Regions from separate parts of the Peribacillus sp. V2I11 genome, predicted to be linked through region 2. Evidence: riboswitches for the same ligand, from Rfam matches in the RefSeq annotation. Region 2 holds a riboswitch; each other region holds the start of a gene.

Region 1 (5,650 bases), on a different contig from region 2:
CTGCCACAATGGCATCATTAGCCATATGCGGGGAGGAACCATGGCCGCCTACACCCTTTATCGCTAACTTGAAATAGGTCCGTCCAGCCATCGAATAGCCGCCGCGATACCCGACAACCCCTGCTGGATGAGAAGGAAATAAATGGATTCCGAAAACAGCATCCAGTTCATCCAAAAACCCTGATTCCATAATGCTTTTTGCTCCACCTGGGGGTGTTTCTTCTGCATGTTGATGGATTATTTTGATCGTACCTGATAAGGAATCTTTCAGCTCATTGATGCAGTCTGCCAATACCAATAAATACGCGGTATGCCCATCGTGTCCGCAGGCATGCATGACACCTTCATTTTTTGAACGGAACGGGACCTCCGCTTCTTCTGTAATCGGCAATGCATCGAAATCCGCACGGAGACCTATCGTTTTCCCTGGTTTTCCGCCTTCGATCGATACGATGATCCCTAATCCGTTTCCTACATTCGTTTGAATCGACACATCTTTCCCTTTATAAAAATCAATGATATATTGTGCCGTTTTCTCTTCTTTGAAGGATAGTTCCGGATTCTCGTGTAAATGACGGCGAATTTGAACCATTTCCCCTTTACGGGCTTCCAGCATGTTCATTAATTTGCTTTTCACGTTCACGATTATTCTCCCCCTATTTGATTATGATTTGTTGGTCAGGTATGCCTTTCGTGTCCCATGTATAGCATTTATACATCATGCTCTGTTAAATATCATTGTTGATAAACAGCGTAATAGTAAAGGACCCTGCTTGTAGGTCCTTACTTAGTTGCTTCACTAAAGCTTCGGATATTCTAGGTATTATTAAAAAGGATTCTATTGGAATATTTGCTGTTCACATTTCCAATATAAGCTCCCGGAGCTATTCCTTTCCAAAAAGGTGACTATAAATTTAGTTTTATAATCTGGATCTGAAAATGAAACTTTATGATTGTGTGTCCACCCTATTTTTCCTAATTTGCTGAAAAGATGCTGTTCATCTGTATCAATTTCTCTCATAATCCGTTCTCTTCTATAAAGAACTTCTTGTTCACAGACAATACTGCAAGAATATTTTCTGTTAGGGCTGCTTTTCTTCGCATAAATCCACTTGTTCTCAAAGTCCAGGTTTATTATTTTTTGATGGATATCCTTAAAAAGGCCAATATCACAATTAAGTTCCTTTGCTACTTGTTCTAAAGGTTTTTGCATAACTTCAAGTGTATATTCTTTTTTCCTTCGGTCCGTAGGCAAAGAGAAAAACTCTTTCATATTAATCTCAGCGAAAACGGATTTAAAATTAAACATAATAAACGAATCAGCGTCTAATTTGTTTATTATGCCTCAAGCCGGATACACAATTAATCAATATTCCCTTATATTCATCCGTTTTGAATTCCGGAAGCAAACGACTGTATAAAGAAGCGATACATCTTGTTTCCCTATAAAAGATTAAATTTGCCTGTCTATCCTCTGGAAAGAATAATTCAATATTTCTTATAATCGGCATAACTACCTCCGGAAAACCAATGAAAATCTTTTTATAATGCCGGAACTACATTTACCTCGTCTAAGCAAAAGCCGCTTCTGCTCAATTAATTGCAATGGACCCATTCTTATATTGGACGACAAAAAGGACGGAGAAGGGTTGCGTAAACTAACTGCTCCCTTCTCTGTCCTTTTACCTGAGAGTTTAGCTCCATTTTGGTCATGGAGATTTCCCCGTTGGCGGCACACTTCCTGCGCGCTCTCCAGAGTTGCGTCCAGCTGCGGTTCCATTTACCTGAGAGATTTGCTCCAAGGGATGTTTTTGGAACTTGCTCCTTCGGTGGCTCAATGCTTTGCAATCTCCCACAACGTTCATCCGCTTATATAGTTTGATATTCAGGGATTCATTTTTATATTTCCGAAATATTCCAATTATATTATTACCCATTAAATAACAAATATCAACTCTTTTCCTGATTCCCTTGTTGAAGTTAAGGAGACTCTACTAAACTTTAAAAGGACCGCTGCCAGATGCTGACACGGTCCTTTTGTGATTCAATATATTATTGTTCACGCTTTTTGTTTTTACCCATAATGAAGATGGGCTCCAACTCATTTTCTTCATAAAGGAATGATAGAGCCGTAATCGGAACATGACCGCTGGCAAAGAAGCTCATCGCCATTTGCGCAAGAATATCATAGCCCGTATCATTCTTCACATCGGCAATGATGATGACATCCTGATGGGGAATGGCCACAGCCATGGTTCCCTCGATCTTGTCCTTCATTTCCCGAAGCCAGGATTCATTCAGGATCCTGCTGGCATCATATCCATCATTCGTGTTCAAAAAATAAAATGCATTATCTGCAACGATATCCGACTTCATTTCAGTGGATAGGGAACGGGCATTGAAAAGGGCAATTTCACGGATCCTGTCACCCTGCCAATTTTCCCGTTGAATCATCTTTTCATCTATGAGACGGTAAGTTTTCCCTAAATCAAGGGCATAAAAAATCCGGGTTTCAGCCGTATGCTCATCGAATAAAAATGGATTTCCTTCTTCGGATTCCATTGGGAAGGAGGTCGAGCGAATGACTGGGAAAATGCATTTCTCCTTGCCCTCCATGCTGTGTTCTTCCCCCATCACATTCAGGGCCTCTTCCACGTAATAGGTAATTTCATCGATGGCTTTTTCCTGTACGTTTTCATAGTTAGCAAGTACAGGAGGCAACTCGATGGTGATCCCTTTCCCGGTCTTCACATTCTCCACCCGTAACGTATCTTGCTTGCTATCGAATTTGAATGTGCGATTCCCATCTTTTAGGCGTTCCTTCAAGATATTTTTCAGCTTCGTGCTATCCATTTTCATGACTGACCCTCCTCTTCATTGAAAAATCCCCAGCGAGAAGGGGAAATTGATTATAGTGATTGTATGAATTCCTCAATTTGTTCTTGTGTTTTGCGATCCTTGCTTACGAATCTGCCTAGCTCTTTGCCATTATCATACGCAATGAAACTTGGTATACCGAATACATCATTAGCTGCACACACATCGATGAATTCATCACGGTCAACATAAATGAATGTAAAGTCAGGAAATTTCGTTTCTATCTCAGGCATTATCGGTTCGATTACACGGCAATCTCCACACCATGTTGCTGAAAAAAGAAAGATATGTTTGCCTTCATTTTTCAATGCATCATATTGCTCAACGGTTTGTAAATTTTCCATTTGAATATTCCTCCTGCTCTAAATGACACCTTATTTTTTATAATCCCATCATACCAGACTCTCCGCGAATCAACCATTAATTCGGATCGGTTGAACGACCGGGTCATCTTATTTCTGGGGCACGGATGAAACGATTTCCATCATTTGTTTCGCATCGGTTTTTAATTGATCTTTATCCGTTTCGGTTGTCAGCTTCACCCCTCCGATCCCCACTGCAAGCTCATACTTTTCTTTCGGTATCTCTTTGATCGAGATAAAGCCGAATTTATCATCAGTTTGAAAAGAATGCAGCACTACATATTGATCCTTTTGTTGCTTCATTGCCAAATATAAAACGGAGCTGTCTTCTTTTTCATTTGGATTGACAAATAATATATAAATCTTATCACCTTTTTGTAAAATCAAATTATTATCATGTTCTTCTACTACCTTAAAATCCTTTGGCAGATAGACCTGAATAAGCCCTGCCTCGAGATCGGGCTGTTTTTCGTCGTCACGAAAAGCCACTTCTGCGGCCTTCATTGCCTTTTCGGTTTGCCTCTCAATACCTGAGCATCCCACAATCAAACTGCTTATTAACAGGAAAACAAGAAATTTTTTATTCGATAATGCCATCGTCATTCCTCCAGCCATCTCTTTTACTCACTTAAGGATACTATTATCCTTATTTATGAAATTCATCCATTTTCTCAAAACATGATACAATGAAAGCAATTTAAATACCGAGGAGGAAAACAATGAAATTAACCGTGTATCTTGCTGGGGAGATCCATTCAAATTGGAGAAGCGAGTTGAGAGATAAGACCGCTGCACTGAAACTTCCTTTAGAATTCGTCGGCCCGATGGAAAATCATGAACGCTCTGATAATATCGGTGAAGATATTCTTGGGGAACAGCCTAACCCCATTCTGAAGGATGCGGCCGCTTCCCAAATCAATAATTTGCGGACAGGTCTTTTGATGAAAAAAGCTGATCTTGTCGTCGCTCTGTTTGGGGAGAAATATAAACAGTGGAATACGGCCATGGACGCAAGCACCGCCGTTTCCCTGGGTAAACCGCTTATTTTGATTCGCCCGGAATCCCATCACCATGCCTTAAAGGAATTATCGGAAAAGGCGAGCGTCACGGTCGAATCCGTGAACCAAGCCATGAAGGTTCTATCTTATATTTTTGAAGAAGGGCTGTAAATCTCCCTTGCCAAGGGTTCAAGTATGAAGGACTGATCATTTCATATTCACCCAAATAAAAAGCTTGCAGGGGAAATTAGATGCCTAACCTCCCCTGCAAGCGAAAAACGAATAAATTTAGGTTGAACCTTATCCCTTTTTAATGGGTATCCAAATTTCGGAGTAATAGTCAGGGTTTGAAGCGTCGTCGTTCGCGTATACTTCCAATTCGGGAGTTCCTGCATGTTCATGACCGCTGGTAGGGAACCATTCGGAAAAAATTCGCTTCCAAGCTTGTTGGATGCTATCAGGCATAGGTCCGTGAACTTCGAATACAACCCACTTGGAAGCCGGTATAGTAAGGGCTGAAAACTCTTCAGGCACTTTCCCGGCATACTCTGCACCTATCCAATAATCCATCGTTTCATTTTTTTCCACTGCCCGCTTATCGACACATACACCAATCAAGCCATCTATTTGGCCATTGTTCAACTTCGCTAACCGATCTCCTGTCCCATCCGAATTCACTTTCTCCCATAACTTCGGAATCCCAATCAAATTCTCTTCATTAACCAAGGAAAACTCTTGCTTGATTCCAATCAATTGAAAGGAATCCCTTTCAAGGATATTGTATTTCATCGGTTTTGCCCCTTTCACAATCACCTGTATCACCAGGCGTTCATAGAATTTCATCTTCCCCATATACTTTCGGGCTTCGCTTGGAGATATCCCATGCTGCCTTCGAAAAGCTTTTGAGAATGCCTCGGGGGTGTCATAGCCATACTTGTAGGCTAAATCAATGACCTTGCCATTTGTGGATGAAATCTCCTGGGCGGCTAAGGTCAGTCTTCGACGCCGGATATATTCACCAATGGTAATATCCGTTAAGATGGTGAATGTCCGTTGAAAATGAAAAGCTGAGGCATTCGCCTGCCTGGAAATGCTCTCGATCGTCAGGTCCTCCAATAAGTGCTCCTCGATATATTCGATGGCCTTTTGGATTGATTCAACCCACCCCATTCCGCTCACCCCTTGTCACTATACTAGCAAGGCCGTTCAATAAAATCCTGTCTGATTCTGCTCTGTTTTGGCAGTGTTCGTTTCCATCATTCAAAACCCGCCTTTCCATGACAGTGATTCAAAAATCCTGATTTTTCATTCTCAGCTTATACTCGAATTGACCGGCTAGCATCCTCATGATATGAAGGAACATTTCCCCCCTGGTGATTCGCTCATTTGTAAACACGCCGATCGCTCCTTCCT
Region 2 (5,650 bases):
AGACGGTGAATGGGTTCCGGATGTAATAAAACCAATTTCCTCTGACCCTCCTGAAAACACTTTATAACCGTGACGAGGAATGCCCCTTCCTGTCATTTCAATTCCAACTAATATTCGTTTTACCCCTTCTTCTTTTTGTTTTGTAAGTATGGCTTTGCCGATAAAATTACTTTCTTTGTTCGTTTTTACGACAAAACCGATTCCAGCTTCAAGAGGGCTGATTTCCTTTGTGAGCTCTTGTCCGTATAGAGAAAGACGTGCTTCAAGGCGAAGAGTGTCACGTGCACCGAGTCCGCACGGCTTTAAGCCGTTTTCTTTTCCAGTTTCCAGTAGCTTTTCCCAAAGTGCTGGCGCCTTGTCCGCTGCTAAATTAAAGCTCAAATCCGTCTTCCCCTGTGTAACCCGTACGGGATACAAGCACGTCCGTAATGCCATCCAGATTAACATGTTGAGTAAAGTGGAAAACTCCAATTCCCGATAAATTGATTTCCGTTAGCTTTTGTAAAATGCCTTCCGCCTTTGGACCTTGAATGGCGATCAGCGCGATGTCATTTGAAATATTACGAAGTGTCACTTCTCCTTTAACATGTTGCTTCATCCAGTCGTAATCTTTCTCAATGTTTGCTGCATTAATCACGAGAAGAAATTTATCATTTTTCAGTTTGTAGACCAATAAATCATCCACTGTCCCGCCAGATGGATAACACATCGCGGTATACTGTGCTTGATTAATGCTAAGCTTTGTTACATCGTTTGTGACAAGGTAATTAATATAGCTTTCTGCATCTTTCCCTTCAACAAGCACTTCCCCCATATGAGAGACATCAAAAAGTCCTGCTTCCTTTCGGACAGCATCATGTTCTTCTAAAATGTTTGAAAACTGGACTGGCAGTTCCCAACCACCAAAATCAATGACTTTTGCTCCGTAATTTTTATATGTTTCAAAAAGCGGTGTTCTCTTCAATCCGGTTGCTGTGCTCATTGCTACACCTCCAATTAAGATCTCTTGCTAAATAACTGTTCTTTTACCCTTTTACCTGTTTCGGTCATTGCAAGACCACCAAGTGCTGTTTCTCTAAGTGTTCGAGGCATTTCCTTTCCAATCTTGTACATGGCTTCAATGACTTCATCACATGGAATACGACTTTCAACACCTGCAAGAGATAAATCAGCAGCTGAAAAAGCAATGGATGTTCCAATCACATTTCGCTTAATGCAAGGCACTTCAACAAGCCCAGCAACTGGATCACAAACGAGGCCCAACAGTGATTTTAAAGCAATGGCTGTTGCATTAACCGCTTGTTTAGGTGTGCCACCTTTTAATTCTACAATGGTCCCTGCCGCCATCGCCGTTGCAGAACCGACCTCTGCTTGGCATCCTCCTGCTGCTCCAGATATAAAGGACCGGTTGGCAATGACATACCCAAGGGCACTTGCAGTGAACAGTCCCATGACTAAGTCTCTGTAGGAAGTTCCGTCATTTTTGTGAAGCGAAAACAATACTCCGGGTAATATACCGGCTGCTCCGGCTGTCGGAGTTGCAACAATGACTCCCATTCTCGCATTACTTTCAGATGTCGCCAGTGAGAAAGTCATGGCATCGCTAATATAACTTCCTGTAAGAGAGTTACCTTGATTCACGTAATCGTACATCTTAACGGCATCACCACCAGAAATGCCACTTGGTGCAGTAGAGGTGTCTTTTTTACCGTTCTCAACAGCTTCCTGCATTTTAAATAACCGTTCTTCCATCATGCTGATGATCGTCTTTTGATCTCTCCCCGATTTTTCTATTTCCATCATCAACATGATTTCACCAATCGTTTTCTGTTTATGTGTACAAAATTCAATTAGCTCGTTCATTGACCGAATTTCCATCATGCACCCTCTAACGACGTTTTTTTCAACACATATGAATGGTAATGTGTAGCAAGTACCGAAAAGTCATCGCTAGTGCTTAAACGAATATCAACCATTTCATCACCAATCATAAAGATTTTAGATAAACCGCCTCCAAGGGATGCCCCACCTACCTTTACCAGCCATTCCCCACGTTTTGCCGTAACGACTGTTGTATTCGGATGTTTAAAATAAGGGCAGCTGCCTTCAAATTGAAATTCGTAATCTAGTTCATGTTCTTTAGTCAGCTCCATGGCATTTTTAATCCTGGAATCATCCGTATCCATGCCAAGTAATCCGCCAAGTAGGGCTTTATCTGTTCCGTGACCTTGGTGCGTTTCAGCAAATGAATCGTAGAAAATAATGTTCGCCTCTTCCGGACAACCACCTAATAGTTCATGAATGAACTTCCCCATTGATACAACACCAGCAGTATGAGAACTAGATGGCCCTACCATGATAGGGCCGATAATGTCAAAACAACTTTGGAATTCCATGTTGTTTCTCCCTTCTTAGACCGTTATAGGCTGTTGAAACAATGGATATCCTTTACAAATCTCTTTTGTTGTTTCTTTTGCTTTTTCTAGAACAACTGTATCTCCATTGCTCTTTAAAACAGCCGCAATCACTTCTCCGATTTTAACCATTTCTTCCTGCTTCATACCGCGTGTCGTTAAAGCCGCTGTTCCCATTCGAATGCCACTTGTGACAAATGGGCTTTCAGTATCATAGGGAATCGTATTTTTGTTAACTGTTATACCCGCCTCTTCTAGTAATCGTTCTGCTTCTTTTCCGGTTAAATTCCATTGGCGAACGTCTAATAGGACGATATGGTTGTCCGTTCCACCTGAAACAAGAATTGCGCCTGCTTTTTTTAATGTTTCGCCAAGTGTTGCTGAGTTTTCAATGATTTGTTTGGCATAGATTTTAAAGCTCGGTTGCAATGCTTCTTTAAAGGAAACCGCCTTTGCCGCAATAATATGCATGAGTGGCCCTCCTTGAATCCCTGGGAATATAGCTTTATTTATTTTCTTTATCATGTCTTCATCATTTGTTAAAATGATCCCGCCACGTGGACCGCGTAAAGTTTTGTGCGTTGTGCTTGTCACCACATCCGCATATGGGATGGGCGATGGATGAAAACCTGCTGCCACGAGCCCCGCAATATGGGCCATATCCACCATCAGTTTTGCTCCAACTTGATCGGCGATTTCTTTAAAACGTGCAAAATCAATTGTTCTTGGGAAGGCACTTGTCCCCGCAATAATCAATTTTGGTTTTTCTTTTTTCGCGATTGCTTCAAGATCATCATAGTCTATCAAGTGAGTATCTTCTCTCACCCCATAAGACACAATATCAAACCATTTCCCCGAGATGCTGACAGGACTACCATGAGTTAAGTGTCCTCCATGCGAAAGGTTCATCCCCATCACTTTATCGCCAGGCTGAAGCAGGGCATAAAAAACAGCTAAATTTGCTTGTGCACCGGAGTGTGGTTGTACATTTGCATACTTAGCACCAAACAGCTTGGTAAGGCGTTCAATCGCTGTTTGTTCCACCACATCTACATATTCACAGCCTCCATAGTAACGCTTCCCTGGATATCCTTCTGCATACTTATTAGTGAGGACAGACCCCATAGCTTCCATCACTTCTTTACTTACGAAGTTTTCTGATGCGATTAATTCTAACGTATTATGTTGTCTTTCCCTTTCATTTTCCATGGCATTATAAATCTCTGAATCATAGTTTTGTAGACTCATATTCAAATATCCTCCTCGAGTTTCTTCCAAGCTACCTTTCCTCACAAAAAAGACAGAGGAAAGGCAGGATAAATATCCCACCTTTCCTCTGTCCTTTTTACCTGAGAGATTACCTTCGATATGAAACATAATACAAAACAATCTGTCTTGTAATATTCGTTTCATCAAAAGGATTCCCCTTTGGTGGCTTTTCAGCTCTCTCCAGAGGTGCGTCCAATTGTAGTCTTTTTACCTGAGAGTTTCTATCCCAAGGTTTTTTTGGGAATTGCTCCTTCGGTGCCGAATCGATTTCTTCGGTCTCTCCCACAATTATCATCCGCTTATATAAATTTCCATTATAATTGTATGTTAACGGGTTTAAATGAAAATTTCAATAATTATCTGAAAAAACTTTATTTTCAGAAATTTAAACATAGACAGTATAGATCTTTCTGACAGTCCATAAAGTTAGAAGTTTTGTTATTCAAAATTATAACTGTTTTTCTGAATTCCAATAAGTTTCTATATCTAGGCGTAAGCCGATCTACTTTTGAACGGTTGCTAAGAAAAGCGCAAGATGGGAAAGGACATGAAGTCTATATTTTTAACACAATAGATGTATGGAAAAAGAGAAAATTAAGGTATTGTGAGATTTGCGAGAATCCTTGCAGCAATAGAGATTGCTTAGGAACTTCCTCCTCCTTCTCTTCTTTCATTTCCTCCTTAGGTTCAGCGGTGGTTTCATTAGTCTTCTCTTCTTTCGCAACTTCCTCTTTGTCCCAACCACTTGCCATATTAGCTATGACGATAATTGCTAGAACCCATACCCACCACTTATTTGGCCTCTTTAGATTGATTTTCTTTTCCTTACTCATTTTGGATTCTTCCCCTTTACCTTACAATATTAGTATCTACACTATGTTACCATCTCCTCTTCCCTGTATTAATAGTAAGGTAATCACTTTCCATCTCCTTAATTTGATTGCCTTTTTTATCAATATCCCTATTTAAATCTTGGAGATTTTTAATAGGGAGGGATGAAACAGCATCATACAGGTAATGGGTTATTTTCCATTCCCTGTACGACAGATGCATATTGAATGAGATAAATATGTTTGGGTAGGTAAAGCCCCTTCTTTTAGTTGTTTAATATGACTCTCAGTTCACCAATTTAAGTATTCCTGTAATGGACCATAAGTCTACTATCAATCAAGTAATCATTTCTTTGTAGCTATTTGAATTCACTTTATTTACAGTAAAATCAGCTATATCAACTTGGTAGTAATTTGATAATTTATTTAACATTATATCTAATTCTTTATTGCTATATAAACCTACTATCACTTCATTTAAAATAACTGTATTGTTTCTTTCCATTCTATTTTCCTCCTTTTGATTGAATAATTTTTCATCTTTCATTTGCATTTTAGAACTGACGGAAATGAACATAATATGTTCTTTCATTAGGAACCTCTAATTGGATTTTCTTAAACGCAGTGACTTCTCACTTCCCACTTTTCCTTACAGCATGCCCATCCAAATTCGTTGCATAGTGGGCTACCTCTTTCCCTGTAAATTTCTAATGAACGATAGCGCATCAACGACATGCGATGACGGGAGTGGCAGTTTGTAAATCAAAAGCAGTCTCGGCCGTATTTTCCTTCTCAAGAAGACTTCCATATCTACTCTATTTATTTTCTTCTAATTTTTCATCTTTAGAAAACGCTCTTTTCCGTTAAATCCATAGGCCCTGGACGAATAACCGAACCGCTTTTTCCATACTCTTGCTACATTCTCAGAGTCGTACTCAAATTCCCTTTTTTCTAATAATTCCAATCCTTCCCTAATGTCATCCATTTCGTAATCAATCCCATTGTTGTTCATTTTCAAGAAGTGACCACTCCCTGCTTTTCCTGCATATACATTTTCTACAGATATATCTCTGAAAATGGGCTCTACTATGCGCCAAGCTTCAAGGTCTCCTCCAATCTTGAAACAAGCCTCTTTTC
Region 3 (5,650 bases), on a different contig from region 2:
AAGATTCCATCCTTTCTTTAGGAATGTTACGAAAGTCGATGAATAATCAAAAAGGAGTCGTTTTCCCGATGGTCATGATTGTAGCGAGTGTTTTCATCATGTTCACGATACTAATGATCGATCAGTTTATCATTGATAAAAAGTTTTATAAAGAAGTGGAAGAATCGCTTGTAGCCGACCATCTTGTCCATCTAGCCATCAAGGATGTGATGGCAGAGTGGGGCGAAGAGATCCCAAAAATCATCGAGGGGGAAATTTCATATCCTAATGGTGTGGTGCGGTATTCCTTAATGAAGCAGGAAGGTCCTTATGTCTATATAGAGTTTTCTTCCACGACTAAAAATGGCCGTGAGGGCAGGGTCATCATTCAATACGATAAAGAAGCGGGGGAAGTGAAAGAATGGTTGGAAAAGCAGGCTGTGTAATACGCAATATCAACACTCTTTTTAAACGGAAAGCGACAGGTTTACGTGTGTTAAGGGGAAAAGAGAAGGAATAAAAGAAGCGTAAACCGGGCATACTTTGCATAGGGTGATGATTTTATATGTCTACAAACGCTTATATTAAATATCTGACGCAGCAGCTTGTCGAGTATTTTAATCTGACGAAAAAAGAACGAAAAGAAAAGCGCCGTCATAGAAAAGAGGATAAAAATCATGGAATGTCCCATTGGTTTGGCATTGTCCCTTTTGCTTTGTCGATGTTCGTAAGGAAAAATATCAAAAAGTAAAACAGATGTCCTGAACTTAGGACATCTGTTTTTTATCGTTCTATACTTATCCCAACGCCCTATCTGAAAGGTAAAATAACCCTCCGTTGATGATGGATACTCGGATGTTGGGTTCATATTGAGCTTTTAAGGCTTCTTTTTCGGTAAAATAGCTCTCACTTTTTTCGTCCATATCCTTGTAAAAATGCTCCAATAAATTTAAGTCACTCTGCCAGCGCAGCATTGCTTCCTCCGCCCAGGTATGATCATCATCCTCGAAACTGGTTCTTATGTATGTATCCAGTCTTGCCAATCCACTCTTGGGCATGATGAGCGGTGAAAGCGTAAAGGAGTAATCCGGTATTTTTGGGGTGACCTTAATCGGTAAAACCCGACGGTGAAACCCTTCCATGATTTCACCCGAGATTAAATTCAATCCGATAGACATGAAGGTATCTTTTTTACGGTCGCATTGATAGGATATTTTCACATTCAGGGTCAGCCAGGGAAATAAAGGATTATTTCCGCCTTTTGATGGAGGAGTATCCTCAAAAAGTCTAGTATACCCTGCAAGCTTTTTGGTTGATTGAACAATCTGATGAAGGCGGGGGGAGCCAAAATGAATCATTTCTCCCTTTAAGTCGGATGGAGCTTGTTCGGCATTGGTAATGAACGTCATCTGGGCCGGGTTCGGTACACCACCTGTTTTTTCGAGATAGTGCCAATAAAAAGGTCTGTTCATTAATTCCTTATCCATTTCGATTGTCAATTGGACTGAAAGGTGGGTTGGTGTATTATCCAGTATTTCACAATCATTGGCTTTAAAGTAAGTTAATAAAAAATCATGAATTTCCCGTTGCTGCATGTACCTCACCTTCCTTCATTGATTGAGCGAATTGGATTAACGATGAAAAATTATCCATCTTGATTTTCATTTCGCCCTCTGTTTTGGACTCGCCGACCACATCAATTAAATATTCTTCAATGTTGTTAATATCCAGTTTGGTGAGAATATCATCCAATTCACCAATTACTTTTTCAAATAAATTAATTTTTTCATATAGTAACTTCAGAATATGTTCTTCTACTGTATTTTTCGTGGCAAAGTTATAAATCATCACATCTTCTTCCTGACCAAGGCGGTGAATCCGTCCAATTCTCTGTTCGAGCCTCATGGGGTTCCATGGCAGGTCAAAATTTATCAAGTTATGGCAAAACTGAAGGTTTATCCCTTCCCCGCCAGCTTCGGTTGCAATTAAAACCTGTATATTCTTTTGGAATAATTCTCGCATCCAATCTTTCTTTCCGCGCTTAAAACCGCCTCGGAAAGGAACTGAAGAAATTCCATTCTGCTGTAGATACCATTGAAGATAAAGCTGAGTTGCCCGGTATTCGGTAAAGATAATTACTTTGTCATCAATCTTCTTGATCAGTTCCAAAGCTTTTTCAGCCTTGGAGTTCTGAACGGTTTCATTCACTTTAGAAAATAAATCATCAAGCTTGGCCAAAAAGTCAGGGGAAGGCTGATCATATTTATCTCTCATATTCTTTAATGTATAAAAGACCGCCTCTCTGCTGCTGCATGCTTCCCTTTGGAGAGTGAGAGCCGAAAAGGCGCTTCCTTTTGATCCGTCCGAAATGGGCTTGAATTTTGAAACAGCATCGTACAATGCTTGTTCCGTTGGAGAAAATTCAATGGTGATGGTTTCCACATGCCGTTTTGTCCATTCAATACCAGTATCGGCACGCCGGTTTCGAATCATGACAGTGTTGACCAGTTCCTTTAGGTGTTCATCATCAATTATGTTTCGGCCTTTCCCTTTATACTTTTCCGAAAAGAGTGAGGCATTTCCCAAGTGACCTGGTTTCAATAATGAAACGAGGTGAAAAATTTCCTCGACCTTATTCTGAATCGGAGTCGCTGTCAGGAGTAAACAAAATTTCTTTTTCAGATTTTGGACGAATTCATAGTTCTTCGTCTTATTATTTTTAAGTTTATGAGCTTCATCAATAATGATGAAATCATATTCCTGATTGAAAATGATATCTCGATGTGGAGCGCGTTTCGCTGTATCAATGGATGAAATGACCACATCACAGGAGTCCCAAACATAACTTTTTCTCTGAACGACTGCCGGAATATGAAACTTGGTATTCAATTCAAAAGCCCATTGTGTGACAAGGGAAGCCGGAACAAGGATCAATACTTTTTTTACAAGGCCTCTAATCATATACTCTTTTAGGATCAAGCCTGCTTCAATTGTTTTTCCGAGCCCTACTTCATCAGCTAAAATGGCCTTTCCATTCATCTTTTCCACCACTTGCTTGGCTGCTTCCAATTGATGGGGAAGCGGGGTTAACTGCGGAAGGTGCTTAGGCGCCTGTAAACCTTCGAAATCAGGGATGATAAGATTTTCCTCCATTTGAACCGCCAATTTATAAAGCTCCCAATTTCCCCATGGACCGTCATTTTCCATCTTTTGCAGAAACTCGTCATTCCATTCAGAATTGAAGGATATATTGATTTTCATAGAAATAACTCCCTCTTAAATCATAATTTCCTTAATAAAAGGTCAAAACCCGAACATTTCATATGTGAAGTAAGAAAAATATTTCTCTTCAAAAGATATTGCAGAGATAAGTTTCTTAGGGTAGGATATAAGTATATTTAGAAAATTCCAATTTTCAAACGCTACAAAGAATGTTTGTACATCGATTTTGCAGTTCGCGTTTTCTTAGTATGGGCTATAGGCTCCTAATTTATCCAAGATTACTGAAGGAGATCACTCAAACGGTTTCTGAAGTTTTAGGAGAATTGGCAGTGAATGCATTCCATGATGCTCAAAGGTTTTACCAATGCTTGGGGCTTATTCGTTTCCTTTCATTGGTAGACCATTTATATGCGGGTGAAGATAAGGGGAGAGACTACGGATGTAGCGCCGAAGGAGCAAACTTAGCAGTGAATCTCTCAGGCAAAAGAACTCTTATTGGACGCAACTCTGGAGAGCGCCGCCCGTTTTGGGACGGCCACCAAAGGGGAAAACCTATTACATAGGTAAACTTTCAGGTTTCAGGACAGAGAAAAAGCTCAAACGGGCTTTCTCTGTCCTTTTTTGTGCTTTTTTCACATCATGAATCAGGATATATCTGATGCGTAATGACAAGAGAAAGCTTTTGATAATGAAGCCGATTAATTTAAAAAAATCTGAAGGGGGTCATTTTTTGACCAATTTAAAAAGAACACCACTATTTGAGGTTTATCGTGAATACGGAGGTAAAACGATTGATTTTGGCGGCTGGGAACTTCCTGTCCAATTTTCTGGTATAAAGGACGAACATGAAGCCGTACGTACAAAAGCGGGGTTATTCGATGTTTCCCATATGGGGGAGGTCGATGTTAAGGGTCCTGGGAGCCTTTCCTTTTTACAGAAGATGCTGACTAATGATATCTCAAAGCTGCAACAGGGCGGTGCCCAATATACAGCCATGTGTTATGAAAACGGAGGCACGGTTGATGATCTTATTGTGTATAAAAGGGCTGAGGACAACTATCTGCTCGTGGTCAATGCAGCGAATACAGAAAAAGATTTCAATTGGCTGCAAACTAATTTAACGGAAGATGTCCAAATTACGAATGTATCGAGTGACTATACACAGCTGGCACTTCAAGGACCAGCTGCAGAGAAGATATTACAAAAGCTATCGGAAAATACTGCCCTAAGTGAAATTGGATTTTTCAAGTTCAAGGAAAATGTCATGATAAACGGTATCTCCGCGATGGTATCCCGTACTGGATACACTGGTGAAGATGGTTTTGAGATATATAGCGACAGTGAAAATGGTCCTGCCCTTTGGAAGGCGATTATGGATGCCGGAAAGGAAGAGGGGATTCAGCCGATTGGTTTAGGTGCTCGTGATACCCTGCGTTTTGAAGCAAAACTGCCGCTCTATGGGCAGGAGCTTTCAGCGGACATCACCCCGATAGAAGCCGGGATTGGTTTTGCGGTAAAAGTGGATAAGGAAGTTGAATTTTTCGGGAAAGCCGTTCTTGCTGAGCAAAAGGAGAAAGGAGCTCCCCGCAAGCTTGTGGGAATTGAAATGATTGACCGTGGCATTCCACGTCATGGGTATAAGGTCTACAGCGGTGACCAAGTCATTGGCGAGGTCACGACCGGTACCCAATCACCAACGTTGAAGAAAAACGTGGGATTGGTACTTATCGATAAGGAATTTTCGGTGCTGGATGCGGAAGTCGAAGTGGAAATCCGTTCCAAACGTTTGAAAGCCGTTATAATACAAACACCTTTTTATAAAAAACCACGTAAATAGAGGGGAATGGTCATTAGATGAAACATCGTTATTTACCCATGACAGAGCAAGATAAACAAGAAATGCTGGAAGCGATAGGGGTATCTACTGCTGAAGAACTTTTCAACGATATCCCTGAAAGTGTTCGTTTTCAAGGAGAATACGATATCAAGCCTGCTAAGTCGGAACCTGCATTAATGAAAGAATTATCAAGGCTTGCAGCCAAGAATGCGGATCTTAAAAACTATGCTTCCTTCCTTGGTGCGGGTGTCTATGACCATTATGCACCGGTCATCGTCGATCATGTCCTATCGCGTTCTGAGTTTTATACGGCTTATACACCCTATCAGCCTGAAATTTCACAGGGTGAGCTTCAGGCAATTTTTGAATATCAAACGATGATTTGTGAACTGACGGGCATGGATGTGGCTAACTCCTCCATGTATGACGGCGGGACGGCGCTAGCTGAAGCGGCCATGCTTGCTTCAGGCCAGACACGACGCAAGAAGATTCTCATTTCAGGAGCGGTTCATCCTGAATCAAGAGAAGTTGTGAAGACATATGCGAAAGGGCAACGTGTGGAAGTGATCGAAATTCCATTTATAGACGGTGTGACGGACTTAGCTGCTTTAA

Evidence for each region. A riboswitch is a leader RNA that binds a small molecule or an ion and turns the genes downstream of it on or off. The one in region 2 is predicted to bind glycine.
Region 1: linked by a shared signal. The riboswitch ahead of QFZ73_RS18370 (hypothetical protein) and the one ahead of glyA (serine hydroxymethyltransferase) in region 2 are both predicted to bind glycine.
Region 3: linked by a shared signal. The riboswitch ahead of gcvT (glycine cleavage system aminomethyltransferase GcvT) and the one ahead of glyA (serine hydroxymethyltransferase) in region 2 are both predicted to bind glycine.

What each region holds. Positions count from the first base shown of each region.
Region 1 covers NZ_JAUSYW010000001.1:3,747,866-3,753,515, reverse strand. The annotation lists gene QFZ73_RS18375 (amidohydrolase) at 1-637, opposite strand, end outside; gene QFZ73_RS18370 (hypothetical protein) at 839-1,273, opposite strand; glycine riboswitch at 1,665-1,766, opposite strand; gene QFZ73_RS18365 (DUF1444 domain-containing protein) at 2,053-2,859, opposite strand; gene QFZ73_RS18360 (thioredoxin family protein) at 2,910-3,221, opposite strand; gene QFZ73_RS18355 (hypothetical protein) at 3,330-3,836, opposite strand; gene QFZ73_RS18350 (YtoQ family protein) at 3,959-4,408, shown strand; gene QFZ73_RS18345 (AraC family transcriptional regulator) at 4,538-5,407, opposite strand; gene QFZ73_RS18340 (DUF84 family protein) at 5,526-5,650, opposite strand, start outside.
Region 2 covers NZ_JAUSYW010000002.1:147,135-152,784, forward strand. The annotation lists partial or broken gene gcvT (glycine cleavage system aminomethyltransferase GcvT) at 1-982, opposite strand, end outside; gene sdaAA (L-serine ammonia-lyase, iron-sulfur-dependent, subunit alpha) at 997-1,878, opposite strand; gene QFZ73_RS27275 (serine dehydratase beta chain) at 1,878-2,396, opposite strand; gene glyA (serine hydroxymethyltransferase) at 2,412-3,662, opposite strand; glycine riboswitch at 3,748-3,870, opposite strand; glycine riboswitch at 3,873-3,978, opposite strand; gene QFZ73_RS27285 (hypothetical protein) at 4,238-4,516, opposite strand; gene QFZ73_RS27290 (hypothetical protein) at 4,851-5,105, opposite strand; partial or broken gene gnd (phosphogluconate dehydrogenase (NAD(+)-dependent, decarboxylating)) at 5,146-5,650, opposite strand, start outside.
Region 3 covers NZ_JAUSYW010000001.1:4,221,766-4,227,415, forward strand. The annotation lists gene comGF (competence type IV pilus minor pilin ComGF) at 1-46, shown strand, start outside; gene comGG (competence type IV pilus minor pilin ComGG) at 39-425, shown strand; gene QFZ73_RS20665 (YqzE family protein) at 545-730, shown strand; gene QFZ73_RS20670 (YqhG family protein) at 777-1,574, opposite strand; gene QFZ73_RS20675 (DEAD/DEAH box helicase) at 1,552-3,240, opposite strand; glycine riboswitch at 3,616-3,703, shown strand; glycine riboswitch at 3,707-3,790, shown strand; gene gcvT (glycine cleavage system aminomethyltransferase GcvT) at 3,932-5,038, shown strand; gene gcvPA (aminomethyl-transferring glycine dehydrogenase subunit GcvPA) at 5,056-5,650, shown strand, end outside.